Regions from separate parts of the Pseudomonas sp. P8_229 genome, predicted to be linked through region 3. Evidence: predicted binding sites of a transcription regulator. Region 3 holds the regulator's gene; each other region holds the start of a gene.
The links. Region 3 encodes FliA, which starts transcription of late flagellar genes. Its sites were predicted from a motif close to CTAAAGTTTNNNNNNNNNNNGCCGNTAA; they were not measured.
Positions count from the first base shown of each region.

Region 1: the regulator FliA is predicted to act here: its motif matches at 1,422-1,449, upstream of QMK55_RS12395 (methyl-accepting chemotaxis protein).
Region 2: the regulator FliA is predicted to act here: its motif matches at 1,458-1,485, upstream of QMK55_RS07200 (flagellar protein MotY).

Region 1 is NZ_CP125378.1:2,719,605-2,722,880, forward strand. Features, by position in the region: gene QMK55_RS12395 (methyl-accepting chemotaxis protein) at 1-1,310, opposite strand, end outside; gene QMK55_RS12400 (LysR substrate-binding domain-containing protein) at 1,500-2,420, opposite strand; gene QMK55_RS12405 (NorM family multidrug efflux MATE transporter) at 2,579-3,276, shown strand, end outside.
Region 2 is NZ_CP125378.1:1,601,083-1,604,358, reverse strand. Features, by position in the region: gene rnt (ribonuclease T) at 1-348, opposite strand, end outside; gene pyrC (dihydroorotase) at 345-1,391, opposite strand; gene QMK55_RS07200 (flagellar protein MotY) at 1,552-2,460, shown strand; gene QMK55_RS07195 (argininosuccinate synthase) at 2,590-3,276, shown strand, end outside.
Region 3 is NZ_CP125378.1:4,751,083-4,754,358, reverse strand. Features, by position in the region: gene QMK55_RS21510 (protein phosphatase CheZ) at 1-529, opposite strand, end outside; gene QMK55_RS21505 (chemotaxis response regulator CheY) at 548-919, opposite strand; gene fliA (RNA polymerase sigma factor FliA) at 1,088-1,828, opposite strand; gene fleN (flagellar synthesis regulator FleN) at 1,825-2,655, opposite strand; gene flhF (flagellar biosynthesis protein FlhF) at 2,769-3,276, opposite strand, start outside.

The DNA of each region.
Region 1 (3,276 bases), 2.0 Mb from region 3:
ATGTTGTCGGCAATGTTCAGCGAGGTCGCGCTGAACTCTTCCACCGCGCCGGCCATGCTGGTGATTTCGCCGGACTGCTGCTCCATGCCTTCGTACGCTCCGCCGGACAAACCGGACAGGGCCTGGGCGCGGCTGTTGACCTCTTCCGAGGAGCGGCGGATGTGCTCGACCATGGTCGACAGCGCCTGGCTCATCTGGTTGAACGCACGGGACAGTTGGCCGATTTCGTCATTGCTCGACACGTTCAGACGCACGCTCAGATCACCGGCGCCCAAAGCTTCAGCCTGACGGACCAGGTCGCTCAGTGGTGCCAGTTTGCTGCGCAGCAACCAGACTGCAGATCCGACCGCCAGCAACATCGCCAACAGACTGCCAATGGCCAGTTGCGTACCGACGCTCCAGGTCACCGCGCGGATCTCGGCTTTCGGCATGCTCGCCACCACCGACCACGGCCCACCCTCGAACGGCACGGCGATGCTGTAGAAGTCTTCGGAGGTGTCACTCCAGAACTCGCCTTTACCCGGCTTTGCAGCCAAACCTTTGATCACCGGCACCGCTTGACCCGGTGCCTGCACACCAGCCGGCGCGACCAGCCATTTGTTTTGCTCATCCAGCAATGCCAGCGAGCCGCTCTGACCGATGCGGAAACGCTTGAGGTTGTCGAACTGGGCGTTCTGCGCATCGGTGTAGTCGAAACCGACGAACAACACCGCAATCACCTTGCCGCTGCCATCGCGCACCGGGGTGTATTGGGTCATGTAGGAACGATCGAACAGCAAGGCGCGCCCGACATAGCCCTGCCCTGCCATCAACTTCGCATAGGCCGGGTGGGTGTGATCGAGCAAGGTGCCGATGGCGCGCGTGCCATCCTGTTTGGTCAGCGAGGTGCTGACCCGCACGAAGTCTTCGCCGCTGCGCACGAACAACGTGGCGACACCGGCGGTCATTTGCTTGAACTCGTCGACTTCCTTGAAGTTGTTGTTCAGTACTTCGCTGCCCAGGTGCAGGCCCGGGGTCTGGGTCCCGGCAACGGTCACCGGCTCGTCCGGGTGAATGCTCAGACCCGCGCTGAAGCGCTTCTCGAACAACCCGCTCAGGCGCTGCGTGCTTTCACGCAGCGTACCGTGGAAGGTGCTCAACTGGTCGGCCAGCAGCCGCGCTTCACTGGCGAGGTGTTCTTCACGGGTGGCGAGGTTGGCGGTATCCAGCGAACGCAGGGCGAACACCGTACTGCCACTGATGACAATCGCCAGTATCACAGCAAGCGCGAGGCCCAGCTGCGAGGCGATCCGGGCGCGAGGTTGAGACATGGACAGCTCCTGGCCGAGCCGCCGGATCCTCCTTGATCGCAGCACCTGCTCGGAAAATTCTAATAATGGGGGTGAAATCGTGGAGACCGGCACGACGGTCCCACATGCTCATTTTCGGCGGTAAAACCGAATACTTGAGTAAATAGCGGGGTTATGGCGCAAGGCCGGCATTGTGGCGGCTCGAACGTTTCAGCTCAACCGCTTGACCACCGGCAGCGCCATGGCGCGCACTTCGCCTTGCAGGAAGTCGCTGAGGCGGCGCAAACGTTCACCTCCCGGGCGGGTTTTCGGCCACACCAGGTAGTAATTCAGTCCGCTGGCGACGGCGGTCGGCCACGGCAGACTCAAGCGTCCTTGCGCCACATCCTCAGCCACCATCAGCAAATCGCCCATCGACACACCGTAACCGCGCGCCGCCGCGATCATCCCCAGTTCAAGGGTATCGAACACCTGCCCGCCCTTGAGCGAGACCTGCTCGGACAGCCCCATGTGCTCCAGCCAACTGCGCCAGTCGCGCCGATCCGGGGTCGGATGCAACAGCTCGGTGGACGCCAGTCGCGCCACATCCCAAGGCTGATCGTTCAGCAGGTTCGGCGCACCGACCGGAATCAGTTCTTCGGGAAACAGCAGGCTGGCCTCCCAGTCCGGCGGAAAATGCCCGTCGCTGAGCAGTACCGCGCAGTCGAAAGGCTCGTTGTTGAAATCCACCGAATCCACGTCCATCCACGCACTGGTCAATTGCACTTCGTTGCCCGGTTGCAGATGGCGAAAACGACTGAGCCGCGCCAGCAGCCAACGCATGGTCAGGGTCGACGGCGCTTTCATGCGCAGGATGTCGTCCTCGGCACGCAAGGTGTTGCAGGCACGCTCAAGCGCAGCAAAACCGTCGCGAATCCCCGGCAACAGCATCCGCGCCGATTCGGTGAGCTGCAGGTTACGTCCGCTGCGATGAAACAGCTTGCAGGCGAAATGTTCTTCAAGCGTACGAATGTGCCGACTCACCGCACTCTGGGTGATCGACAGCTCCTCGGCGGCGCGGGTGAACGAGCTGTGCCGCGCCGCCGCTTCGAATGCGCGCAGGGCATACAACGGAGGAAGACGACGGGACATGCAAAAAGCTCCTGTAGCGGGATACAGCCAACCTGGCTGGATCTTCTCATAATGAGTTTTAATCATGCCACCCATCCTTTTTATCCCTTTGTGCAAACGCTGCCAAGCGCCGAGAATCGACGGTCCCCTGTTCCCTCTTTCAATGAGTGGTGATGACCATGCAGCATCCTGTGCGTACCGAACTCTGGGCCATCCTGCGGCTGGCGGGGCCGTTGATCGCTTCACAGTTGGCGCACATGTTGATGGTGCTGACCGACACCCTGATGATGGCGCGCCTCAGCCCCGAAGCCTTGGCCGGTGGCGGGCTGGGGGCGGCGAGTTATTCGTTCGTGTCGATTTTCTGTATCGGCGTGATCGCGGCGGTCGGCACCCTGGTGGCGATCCGTCAGGGCGCCGGCGACATCGTCGGCGCGGCGCGCCTGACTCAGGCCGGGCTGTGGCTCGCGTGGCTGATGGCGCTCGGCGCCGGACTGCTGCTGTGGAACCTGAAACCGGTGCTGCTGCTGTTCGGCCAGACCGAAACCAACGTCAATGCCGCGGGGCAATTTTTGATCGCCCTGCCCTTTGCCCTGCCCGGCTACCTGAGCTTCATGGCCCTGCGTGGCTTTACCAGCGCAATTGGCCGGGCGACCCCGGTGATGGTCATCAGCCTCGGCGGCACCGTGGCCAACTTCCTGCTCAACTACGCGCTGATCACCGGCCTGTTCGGCCTGCCGAAAATGGGCCTGACGGGCATCGGCCTGGTCACGGCGATTGTCGCCAACTGCATGGCGCTGGCACTGGCCTGGCACATCCGTCGGCATCCGGCCTACGACGCTTATCCGTTGCGCGCGGGCCTGTCGAGGCCGAACCGCCA
Region 2 (3,276 bases), 3.2 Mb from region 3:
AATGCCACGGAAGATGTCGGTCAGTGCGGTCTCTTCGCTGACCGCCATGCGCAGCGGATGATCGAGTTTGATCCCGGTGAATTCCAGCGCCGCTGCTTCGATGTTGGCGCCTTCAAATGGCTCAACGCGGAAGAAATAGGTGTGGTCCGGGTAAACGAAACCCTTTTCATCCATGGCGATGGTGGTCGCGGCAATCTCCAGCAGAGCGTCGGTGGCCGAATTGAAGCCCCCGGTCTCTACGTCAACGACAACCGGCAGGTAACCGCGAAAGCGCGCTGCCATTGGATGACGGGAACCGCCGCCGCCACCTTGACCGTCCAGTTCGTCGTCGAAATGGTCTTCACTCACGCGTGTTCCTCCAGCAGGCGCCAGCGCAGTTTTTCACCGGCGCGCAGCGGGATAACGTTCAGCTCGCCGAATGGCAGGCTGGTCGGGGCGGTCCATTCTTCGCGAACCAGGGTGATGTGATCGGTGTTGGTCGGCAGGCCATAGAAGCGCGGGCCGTTGAGGCTGGCGAACGCTTCGAGCTTGTCCAGTGCATTACGCTGTTCGAACGCTTCGGCGTACATCTCGATAGCGGCGTAGGCGGTGTAGCAGCCGGCGCAGCCGCAGGCGGCTTCCTTGGCGTGCTGGGCGTGTGGCGCCGAGTCGGTACCGAGGAAAAATTTCGCGCTGCCACTGGTGGCGGCGTCGAGCAGGGCTTCCTGATGCGTATTACGCTTGAGGATCGGCAGGCAGTAAAAGTGCGGCCGGATTCCGCCCACCAGCATGTGGTTGCGGTTGTACAGCAGGTGATGCGCGGTGATGGTTGCGCCGACGTTGGCCGAAGCCTCGTTGACGAACTGCACGGCGTCGCCGGTGGTGATGTGTTCGAACACCACTTTGAGCGTCGGGAAACGCTCGACCACACGGCGCATGTGCTCATCGATGAAAATCTTTTCGCGGTCGAAGACGTCGACATCGCCACGGGTAACTTCACCGTGGATCAGCAGCGGCATGCCGACTTCGGCCATGGCTTCCAGCGCCGGGAAGATCTTGTCGATGCTGGTCACCCCGGAATCGGAGTTGGTGGTGGCGCCGGCCGGGTACAGTTTGGCAGCGTGCACGAAACCGCTGGCCTTGGCCTCACGAATTTCTTCGGGCTGGGTGCGGTCGGTGAGGTACAGCACCATCAGCGGTTCGAAGCGACTGCCGGCCGGGCGGGCAGCGAGAATCCGCTGGCGATAGCCGTCGGCTTCGGCGGCGTTGCGCACCGGTGGTACCAGGTTGGGCATGATGATGGCGCGGCCAAAGGTGCGCGCAACATCGGCAACGGTATTGGTCAACACGGCACCATCGCGAAGATGAATGTGCCAGTCGTCGGGACGCAGCAGGGTCAGGCGGTCGGACATGAGGGGATTCCAGGCGGGTCAAACTGAGGGGAATGCTACCGGAAAAGACTCTTGCAGGCACTCGCTATCAAGTTTTGCAGGAACCTTCCGATATCCCGTAGGTATGCCGTAAACATAGTGTGAATCGGTCTTTGTGTTACAGAAGCCAATGGAGCCTCCCGTGCGCCAGCGATATTTAGCCTTGCTCAGTGTGTTTGCCAGCCTCCCCGCGATGGCGCTGACCTACCAGACTCGTCTGGAGAACATTGAGTGGACGGTCGAGGGCGACAAGTTCGAGTGCCGTCTGACCCAGCCGATCACCGATTTCGGCTCGGGCCAGTTCGTGCGCAAGGCCGGCGAGCAGGCGACTTTTCGCCTGAACGCGTTCAACGCCATGCTCGGCGGTGGTTCGGCGACCTTGCTCGCGGCGGCGGCGCCATGGCAGCCAGGACGCAACGATATCAATCTGGGCAGTGTCAGGATCGGCACCGGCAATGTGCTGTTCAACAGTTCGCAATCTCAGGCCGGTGGCTTGATCAGCGGTTTGCTCGACGGTCGCAGCCCGGTGGTGCGCCGTGCTTCCGGGGATGGCAGGGTGTCTGAAGTGCGCCTGTTGCCCGTCAAGTTCAGCAAGGCTTTCAACGAATACCAGACGTGTGTGGCGAAATTGCTGCCGCAGAATTTCGATCAGGTCAAACAGTCGCAGATAGGCTTCCCTGGCGAAGGCACCGATCTGGATGCCGACGCCAAGGCCAGGCTGCAAGTGATGCTCGAGTACATGAAGGCCGATCCGACGGTCAATCACATCGAACTCGACGGCCATTCCGACAACAGCGGCAACCGGCTGACCAACCGCGAACTGTCGCGTCGCCGCGCACTGGCGGTAGTCGACTTCTTCAAGGCCAACGGCATCGCTGAATCGCAGATCACCGTGCGCTTCCATGGCGAGCAATACCCGCTGGTTCCGAACACCAGCGCGGCCAACCGGGCGAAGAATCGTCGGGTCAGCGTGAAGCTGGCTCGGGTGGCACCGACCACCGCTCCAGCGCCGCAAGCCAGTACGCCTGCCAATGCTGCGGCGACTTCCTGACTCGCCGGTCATCGTCGCGCTCTCGACAGATTCTGTCGCTTTGTCGTCTTAAGCTGTCGCGCCTCTGTAAATTATCGCATTTGAGCGGTAGACTCCTCGGCTTTCCGTAGAACCCCGTGGAGTGATGGCATGGCGGACGTAAACAAGGTCGTTCTGGCGTATTCCGGCGGCCTGGACACTTCGGTGATCCTCAAGTGGCTGCAGGATACTTATAACTGTGAAGTGGTGACCTTCACTGCTGACCTGGGTCAGGGCGAAGAGGTCGAGCCGGCTCGCGCCAAGGCTCAGGCCATGGGCGTCAAAGAAATCTACATCGATGACCTGCGCGAAGAATTCGTGCGCGATTTCGTGTTCCCGATGTTCCGCGCCAACACCGTTTACGAAGGCGAGTACCTGCTGGGTACTTCCATCGCACGTCCGCTGATCGCCAAACGCCTGATCGAAATCGCCAACGAAACCGGCGCCGACGCCATTTCCCATGGCGCTACCGGCAAAGGCAACGACCAGGTGCGTTTCGAACTGGGTGCCTACGCACTCAAGCCAGGCGTGAAAGTGATTGCTCCATGGCGCGAGTGGGACCTGCTGTCCCGCGAGAAGCTGATGGACTACGCCGAGAAGCACGCGATCCCTATCGAGCGTCACGGCAAGAAAAAATCCCCGTACTCGATGGATGCCAACCTGCTGCACATCTCCTATGAAGGTGGCGTGCTGGAAGACACCTGGACCGAGCACGAAGAAGACATGTGGCGCTGGACCGTCTCGCCAGAGAACGCTCCTGACAAGCCGCAGTATCTGGAACTGACCTACCGTAACGGC
Region 3 (3,276 bases):
CCTGGTAATCCTGAGCCAGCAGGATGTCGTTGAGGTTGCTCGACACCGCACGGTTGTCCGTGATGCTGCGCGACAGAAAACCGTCGACCCGGCGCGCCAGTTCGCGGAACTCTTCAGCCCCGACTTCACGACGCATGAAACGGCCCCAATCGGTACTCAGGGCCTGGGCTTCTTCAGCCAGGCCATTGACCACCGGGGTAGCGCTTTCCACCAGATCCATGGTGCGGTTGGCCGCGGCTTCGGTCAGCTTGACCACATAGCCCAGGCGTTCGGTGGCGTCGGTGATTTGCGACACTTCCTCGGCCTGCGGCATGTGCGGATCGATCTGGAAGTTGACGATCGCACTGTGCAGTTCGCGTGTGAGCTTGCCCACTTCCTGATACAGGCCACGGTCACGGGTCTGATTGAGCTCATGGATCAGTTGCACAGCGTCGCCGAACCTGCCCTTTTCAAGGCTCTCGACCAGTTCGACCGCGTGTTTTTTCAGGGTCGATTCGAAATCGCCCTGTGAAGATTCGTTATGCTCCATAGCTCCCCCGCGCGTTCATCAGCCGATGCGTTCGAAAATCTTCTCGATTTTTTCTTTCAGCGCCTGAGCCGTGAAAGGTTTGACCACGTAGCCGTTCACACCGGCCTGAGCCGCCTCGATGATCTGCTCGCGCTTGGCTTCTGCAGTCACCATCAGCACCGGCAGGTGCTTGAGTTTTTCATCGGCACGCACGTGGCGCAGCAGGTCGATACCGGTCATGCCCGGCATGTTCCAGTCCGTTACCAGAAAGTCGATGCTTCCGCTGTTGAGCACCGGAATGGCAGTGATGCCATCGTCGGCCTCGACGGTGTTGGTGAACCCCAGATCACGCAGCAGGTTCTTGATGATCCGCCGCATCGTTGAGAAGTCATCAACGATGAGGATTTTCATGTTCTTGTCCAATTCGACCTCCAAGCAGTCTTAAACGCGCCCAGCACCTGGACGCGCCATTTCAATCAATCCGGCAAAGCACTCGATGACTGTCTGGAGCACAACAGAGCAAGACCGGTGCCGTTGATCACCGCACCAGCCTCGTTCGCAGTGTCCCCCACACTGCCTTCAGCGCGCTCGCCACTCCCCCAAACGCCCCCGCAAGCGGGCCGCGCACTGGCTGTGTAACTGGCTGACCCGCGATTCACTGACGCCAAGGACTTCACCGATCTCCTTGAGGTTCAGCTCTTCGTCGTAGTACAGCGCCAACACCAGTCGCTCACGCTCCGGCAAATTGGCAATCGCGTCCGCCAGCGCGGCCTGGAAGCGTTCATCTTCCAGATCGCGTGACGGCTCAAGATGAGCACTGGCGCCATCCTCGTGCAGCCCTTCGTGTTCGCCGTCCTGCAACAGGTCGTCGAAACTGAACAGCCGGCTGCCCAGCGTGTCATTCAAAATCCCGTAGTAATCGTCGAGACTCAATTGGAGTTCGGCCGCAACCTCGTGATCTTTAGCATCACGGCCGGTTTTAGCTTCAATTGCCCGAATTGCGTCACTGACCATACGGGTGTTGCGGTGAACCGAGCGTGGTGCCCAATCCCCTTTGCGCACTTCATCGAGCATCGCGCCGCGGATTCGAATGCCCGCGTACGTTTCGAAACTGGCGCCCTTGCTGGCGTCATATTTGGTCGACACTTCAAGCAGGCCGATCATTCCGGCCTGAATCAGATCCTCGACCTGCACACTCGCCGGCAAGCGCGCCAGCAGGTGATAGGCAATGCGCTTGACCAGTGGCGCGTAACGCTCGATCAACTCGTACTGCGCGTCACGTGCCGACTTCTTGTAGTAGTTCATACCGCTCGCGGTCATAACACAGGCCCTGCCGTTTGCTGCACGAGGCGCTCGACGAAAAACTCAAGGTGACCGCGCGGGTTGGCAGGCAGCGGCCAGGTATCGACCTTCTGCGCGATCGCCTTGAACGCCAGCGCGCACTTGGAACGCGGAAAGGCTTCATAGACCGCTCGCTGCTTCTGCACTGCCTTGCGCACGCTTTCGTCGTACGGCACCGCGCCGACGTATTGTAAGGCGACGTCGAGGAAGCGATCCGTGACCTTGGTCAACTTGGCGAACAGGTTGCGCCCTTCCTGCGGGCTCTGCGCCATGTTGGCGAGGACGCGGAAGCGGTTCATGCCGTAGTCGCGGTTGAGCAGTTTGATCAGCGCGTAGGCGTCGGTGATCGAGGTCGGCTCGTCGCACACCACCAGCAACACTTCCTGCGCGGCGCGTACGAAACTGACTACCGAGTCACCAATACCCGCAGCGGTGTCGATCACCAGCACATCGAGGTTGTCGCCGATGTCGCTGAAGGCCTGGATCAGACCGGCATGTTGCGCCGGACTCAGGTGAACCATGCTCTGGGTGCCGGAAGCGGCCGGCACGATGCGGATCCCGCCGGGCCCCTGCAACAGCACATCACGCAGCTCACAGCGGCCTTCGATCACGTCGGCCAGAGTACGTTTGGGGGTCAGTCCCAGCAGAACGTCAACGTTCGCCAGCCCCAGGTCGGCGTCCAGCAGCATGACCCGACGGCCAAGCTCTGCCAGCGCCAGAGACAAGTTCACTGACACGTTAGTCTTGCCGACGCCACCTTTGCCGCCGGTCACCGCGATCACCTGTACGGGATGCATGCTGCCCATGTTATTTCTTTACCTTGTCTTGCATAGACGGAGGCCACATTACTGGCTGCGCGTTCTCAACCGGAACAATGCATGGCAGGCCATCGATGTAGGTACAAAAACGGTTCATTACCTCAGCCAACCTGCTTGGTCGGGCTGTGGTAGATATCAGCGAACATGTCAGCCATGGCTTCTTCGCTGGGTTCTTCCTGCATTTGCACGCTGACGGCACGGCTGACCAATTGATGGCGGCGCGGCAGATGCAGATCATCCGGAATCCGTGGGCCATCGGTCAGGTACGCGACCGGCAGTTCATGACTGATCGCCAGGCTCAACACTTCGCCAAGGCTGGCCGTCTCATCCAGTTTAGTCAGGATGCAGCCGGCAAGCCCGCAACGCTTGTAACTATGATAAGCGGCGGTTAGAACCTGTTTCTGGCTGGTGGTTGCCAGGACCAGATAATTTTTTGAACGGATGCCCCGACCGGCCAGACTTTCCAGCTGCATGCGCAGTGCCGGATCGCTGGCCTGCAGGCCGGCGGTATCGATCAGCACCACGCGTTTGCGCAGCAGTGGATCCAGCGCCTGAACCAGCGACTGGCCCGGATCAACGTGCGTCACCGGCACATTGAGAATCCGGCCC